One region of the Oceanispirochaeta sp. genome, then DNA from elsewhere that is predicted to be linked to it. Evidence: riboswitches for the same ligand, from Rfam matches in the RefSeq annotation. Region 1 holds a riboswitch; the other holds the start of a gene.
The links. A riboswitch is a leader RNA that binds a small molecule or an ion and turns the genes downstream of it on or off. The one in region 1 is predicted to bind cobalamin.
Positions count from the first base shown of each region.

Region 2: it holds a riboswitch for cobalamin, as region 1 does, so the genes downstream of both, PF479_RS13910 (corrinoid protein) here and PF479_RS04765 (hypothetical protein) in region 1, are expected to answer to the same signal.

Region 1 covers NZ_JAQIBL010000092.1:378-3,512, reverse strand. Annotated here, with positions in the region: gene PF479_RS04775 (pyridoxal-phosphate dependent enzyme) at 1-113, opposite strand, end outside; gene PF479_RS04770 (hypothetical protein) at 270-893, shown strand; cobalamin riboswitch at 929-1,117, shown strand; gene PF479_RS04765 (hypothetical protein) at 1,226-1,702, shown strand; gene PF479_RS04760 (hypothetical protein) at 1,703-2,629, shown strand; partial or broken gene PF479_RS04755 (TonB-dependent receptor) at 2,626-3,135, shown strand, end outside.
Region 2 covers NZ_JAQIBL010000252.1:2,791-5,925, forward strand. Annotated here, with positions in the region: gene PF479_RS13905 (aldose epimerase family protein) at 1-611, opposite strand, end outside; gene PF479_RS13910 (corrinoid protein) at 816-1,454, opposite strand; cobalamin riboswitch at 1,566-1,756, opposite strand; gene PF479_RS13915 (PocR ligand-binding domain-containing protein) at 1,884-3,135, opposite strand, start outside.

The DNA of each region.
Region 1 (3,135 bases):
AGCCTCTGCTCGAGGTCAAAGTCATGATTGGAGCTGGAGCTTATCAGATCACTGATTTCTCCGGAAACCTGCAATAGATTTCCCTGGGCTTCATCCATCATCGGATTCTTCAATTTTTCACCATTTTCCATTGCTGTGAAGTATAAGTGGAATTGCTTTAAAAACTACTACTATAGTATTTTTTTTATGCAACATTTCTGGTTATTTATAGCAGAAAATGCAACAATCTCAAAAGAATGTCACGGTTTACAAATGATAGGGAGAATTTAATGCTTAATAAGCCGGAAACCACAGCCGCTGCGCTGGAAAATCTTCGAAAGCTGGATAATTTCAACTGGATGATGGTCATCTGTCTCGCCTTTGTCCTCTATGTGTATATGACTGCCATAGAAAATAAAAAATGGAAGCAGATAGCAGCCGGACTGGCCCTTTATGGTGTCCACTGGTTCGTTGAAATTGTGAATGCTCTGATTCAGCACTTCTCGGGCCATGCCCTTTGGACAGCCAGCGGCGGCACAACCTTTCTAATCCTTATCGGAGTGGGAATTGAGATCAGCTTTATGTTTTCCGTTTCCGGACTGATCCTGTCAAAGGTCCTTCCAGAAGATAAAAACATGAAGATGCTGGGGATCAACAACAGAATCTTCTTAGCCGTTGTGAACGCCTTCCTGGTGGCTCTTATCGAGATTCCCCTGGCGGCATCTCCCATTTTCCATTGGGTTTATCCCTGGTGGGGCATGCTGACTGTGTGGATATTCATCTACATTCCCTTCTTTTTAGCAGCCTTCCTCTGTTATGATGCCAGGGCCAGAACAAACAAGATCTTCCTGGGGTCCCTCTATGCCTTGAACCTCATCATGATGCTCGCGTTTATCCCCCTGGGCTGGATTTAACAGTAAGATTCTACAAGAGAATCACAATAGTTTTATAGATGGGATGTTAAATCCCGTGTTCAATAAGAGGATCAATATTTCAGAGGAAGTAAGGTTAAAAGCCTTCACGGACCCGCCACTGTAAGGGAGCGAGACCGACTGCAATACCACTGGTATGAAAATACCGGGAAGGGCAGTTCGGCAGGCCCCGAGTCAGGAAACTCTGGTGTTGAAAAAATGTATTTCAGGCTTCGTGGAATAAGCCGGGAGATATGCTCTATCCGTAATATTTAGTCTTATTTATTACTTTAGAGCCAATCCTGTCTTTTTTTCCCGCCGCAACAGGAAGGAAAATGAAAATCAAACAACTCTCTCTCTTTTTAATGGTTCTCCTCGTCATTACAGGATTTATGTCCTGTGATTTGAATAGCAGTGACGAAGCTTCTTTGGCAATTATTGGTGAATGGGATACAGGATATGTATGGGACGGTGTAACTTATGAAAGCAAAATTGTCCTTACAGAAACTGTTTTTCAAAACTATTCTGGTGGAGAGCTTTTATATTCAGCCAAGATTGTCAGCTTCGAGAACTCAGGATGGAACGGAGGGGAAAGCGGAGAAGGAGAACATGGTTATATAGTTATCCAGTTTGACAATAACAAGTATATGGTCCTCCGCTGGGAAAATTTCATTGCGGGAACTTCCATGGACTATTCAGAAGGGTATAATTTTGTTACTGAAGAGTATTTTGATACCCCCGAAGATGCTATTGTAGGGGCTACCGAGGCGACAGGATTTTTCGGTGGTTTCTCAAGTACAACAAAACTATAAATGCTCATACGCATCTGTAGAGCAGCCCTTTTAGGAGGGCTGTTTCTACTTTTTTTCAGCTGTGATAGCAACACTCCTCTTTCACCAGTAGCACCGGATGATGCAGAAGAAATGAGCTGGCAGGAGCTGCTGGCCTCAGACCCCGCCTACCCCGACAATGTCTACCTGACCAATTTTATTGAATGGTCTCCCGGCATCGTGGGCACATCCAGGCAGGGCGGTGAGTATACCGACAGCGAGGGGCATCCCCTCGTGGAGTATACCCTGGATGCTCTGGGGCCACCTGAAGGTTCCGGCTCGGGGACCAGCGGTGAGGGAAAAACCTGCCCCCTGGGAGTCAACGGCTGGGGAGTCTGGGGATTTGACCCCCGTTTTGTCATCATAAACGGTGATGGAGATGATTTTATCACCTTTGCCAAGACCTTCGCCTGGGGCAGCAAGGCCGATGGCTTATGCTCCGAACTGGCCCATGTGGAAGTCTCAGAGGACGGAGTGAAATGGTACAGCCACAACAACGAAGAGTTTGTTGAAAACCCTACACCCGACAGCAGCAATGGAAACTATAGCTATGCCTCTGTAAAGAATCTGCACGGCAATGAACCGAGCTGGGCCAACTTCCGCACAGACATTCAGGCCGAAAGCCTTGAAAACCTGAGCGGAGTCGATCAATGGGTTCCTATGACTGGTGTCACAGTGAGCCGCTATTTCACTGCCTCCGATGTGAACCTGGGAGGCATCGGTTTCAATTTAGATGACTTTTACCATGACGGTGATCCCTGGCCGTCTGATGGAAAAATGAAGTACCTGAAAATCATAGATGACGATACCATTCTGGATGGTCAGGACTACGACAAGACATGGTGCCTGGGTGCCAACCTGATGTCTGCCTTAGGTATCAACACAGAACCTGCCGGAGGCGGCAGTTGAAAAGGCATGCCGGATTACTCTCTGGTCTGCTGTTTCTGACTCTCTCCCTGGGGGCACAAAATGCTTCCGAGCCTCCCGAATCCGACAAGATTATTATTACCGGTGAACGGTCTACCACGGATACGGCCTCAGGGCAGAAAACGGTCATCGAAAAAGAGAGCTGGGAGAGGATGGGAGCCCGAACTGTCAGCGAAGCTCTGCAGGTCTCGCCGGGTGTGACTGTCAGCCGGTCTGGAACCACACTGGAACCTTCCACTGTCAGCATCCGGGGCAGCAGCGGCCAGCAGGTTCTGATCCTTGTCAACGGAGTCCCCCAGAACAACGGAAAAGGGGATACTGTCAATCTGAACTCCTTCTCACTCAAAGACATCGAACGCATCGAAGTGATCCGGGGAGGCAACAGCGCCGTATACGGGGAAGGAGCCTTCGGCGGGGTCATCAATATCATTACGAAAAAAGAAGCCTCCCCTTTTCCTGAAGGGGGAGTGTCCCTCTCTGCCGGTTCC
Region 2 (3,135 bases), on a different contig from region 1:
GGGCAGTCTAACTGTACTCTGTGATCCAGAATAGTGGCTTTGTGTATTCCCCCCAGATTAAAGTAACTATGGTTAGTCAGATTGACGGGAGTCGCCTTATCTGTGACGGCTTTGTAGTCTAATATCAGCTCTCCCCCGGAGGTCAGGGTATAGGTCATGGTGGTGCTCAGATTTCCGGGAAACCCCTCTTCACCATCGGGGCTGAAGGCATTCAGGATCACACCCACTGCGTCCTTTTTTTCAAAAGGGCTTATGAGCCAGTTCTTTCTGTCAAAGGCGTTCTCAACGCCTCCATGGAGGCAGTTGGTTCCATTGTTCTGAGGCAGTTTGTACTCCTGACCTTCCAGAGTGAAGCGTCCATTCGCTATGCGGTTGCCGAATCTTCCAATGGCGGCACCAAAGAAAAAGCGTGTATCCGTATATTCTTTTAAGCTGTCGAATCCCAGAGTTATCTCTTCAATTTTTCCCTGGCGGTCTGGACACTTTATCGATGTGATAACCCCGCCGAAGCTGGTTATCTGAACAGAGAGTCCGTTGTTTCCTTCCAGGGTATACAGATCGGCAATGTTTCCATCGGGAAGAGTACCAAAAACCTTTTTGCTTATTTTCATATCCATCTCCTCATTTGTTCTCCAGGCTGCAGGGCCTTGGTTGGTTATAATGTGCTACCAGAAGTGGGCGCATTTCCGGCGGGTTATTCTCATTGGACCGAAGGGCCTTTTGGTGTATTCAAATTGGAATAAAAAAAACTCCAGCATAACCGGAGTTTTATTGTAGTCCAATAGTTGGTTTAAGCCAACTATGAAAATCTGAGATTATTTTGAGCAGACTTCCAGGGCTTTGTCTGCAGCCGTGGCTGCGTCGGGAGTGTAGATATCGGCACCGATGGAATCGCAGAAAGACTGTGTTACAGGAGCTCCGCCAATCATGATAGTGATTTTATCTCTGATACCCGCATCAACTGCTGCTTTCACAACATTTTCCATCTGAGTCATTGTTGTTGTTAAGAGAGCAGAAACGGCGATGATATTGGCATCATTCGCTTTTGCGGATTCCACATACTGCTCGGGAGATACGTCTGTACCCAGGTCAATGACTTCCAGCCCCTTTCCTTCGAGCATGATTTTAACAAGGTTCTTACCAATATCGTGAAGGTCTCCCTTCACTGTCCCCAGGACTACTTTTCCCTTTGTTTCGGCACCGCCGGCTTCCAATTCTGATTTGAGTACTTCCAAACCGGCATTCATGGCTCTGGCAGCTATCAGAACTTCGGGAACGAATACCTGATTGTTCTTGAATTTCACTCCCACAATATTCATGGCCGCCAGTAGGGCGTCATCCAGAATAGTCTGAGCAGGAATCCCTGCATCCAGGGCTTCCTGACATAATTCTTTTACTTCTTTTGCTTTACCTTTCTGCATCAATTCGGAAATCTGTTCGAGATCTGCCATCATGTTTCTCCTTGGTTGAACCGGGTTTTCCGGTTCTGTATTAAGTTAAATCGTCTAATACATTCGACTTAATCCACGAAGTGCGAAATGCGGCATACGGCGAGGTAGGATCTACCCCGGAAACCGGTCCATAAGAAGTATCCTGACTTGCAGTTCATTCTCCCCTGAGCCTTCCCGGTAAACTTTGTGCTTCCAGTGGCATGATTCAGGTTTGTCCCTGCTCACAGTGACGGGATCGTGGAGGATTCTCACCTCGCTTCCTTCATTCTGAACGATTAAAGTATGCTATGACAATAAGGTGCCGTATTGGAATTTATCTGTAATTTTTGGTAAAAAATGGGGAATTAGGTAAAAAATAATCCATATCAAATTACTAGCAATTAGGCGTGAAAGCATCGAAATGTGAATATAAAGGATCTACCGAATATCTTTTTAATGAATTTCCTGTGTTTTCAGATCAATTTTCCCTCGCTTTTCTCTGTATTTTCCAGGAGATAGATCCGTCATTTTTTTAAAAACTTTCGTATAGTAGCTCTGATCTTCGTATCCGACCATCCCGGCAATTTCAACGAGTGAGAATTTGCTGTTCATTAAGAGGTTCTTGCTTTTATTGATCCGCACCTGATTCAGATAGGTGTTAAAATTGCATTTCATCTCTTCTTTGAATATTTTACTGAAGTAGGCCGGACTCAGATAGACCGCAGAGGCCACTTCATCAAGAGTGACCTTATCCGCATAGTTTTTGTTGATATACTGAATGGTCTGATAGATGGCATCCGCATGTTTGACATCCCTCAAGTCAAAGACCAGGTCGGAGAAGCGTACGATGACCCTGGCAAGCCAACCCGCCAGGCCTTCAACCGAATTATAATTATTGATTTCTTTCAGATAGTTATAATTCATCCCGAAAATCTGTTCGGCATCGGCGCCGCCTTCCACGGCAGCCCTGGACAGGAGGATCAGCAGCTCTAATACCCTGGCCTTCACCACATCATATTTTCCCCCGGAGGAAAAGAACACTGCTCCGAGGATCTCATTGAGTACCCGTCGGGCTTCTTTGGAATCACCGGTCTGAATAAGATGGAGGAGCTCCCTTTCTTTCTCGATGGGATACTGGGAAAATTCTGTGTCTTTATACTCCATCTGTTTGATGTACTGAATATACTCTGAAATTTGAGACTGCTGGTCCATCGAGTCTTTTTTGGAAGTCAGCTCTGAATGATCACCTTCAATGAGATGAGAGGCGGTAATGAGCAGTAATTCGGAAAGGGCTTTCGCCTTTTCGGTTGTGACCAGGGGAATCTTTTCAAGATTCTCTCTCAATCCGGCTTGTTCGACAGAATCTTCGCCGAATTTTGATTTCAATTCCTCTATGAGCTCATCCGTTTCAATAATCAGTGACGGGCCCGCGATCAGCGCTCCTGTCATGAGTCCTTCCTCCATAAGGGGGGAGGCCCAGTGAAGCATATTGATGGGACAGAAGTAGATATAGCTCCCCCCGAACCGTTCTGCCTGGTAGCCGCCGTAGAGGTGAGCCTGGCGGCAGTCTGCCTTGTTGTCGCATAACTGATTCAATTGGGTGCAGAAAGGACAGACCCCGTCCTGGGCCCCGTCTTCATTCAGTCTGTATCCTTTATTGTTTATAACAAAACAATCCACCCCGGTGGCTTGTTTATAGGTCTTT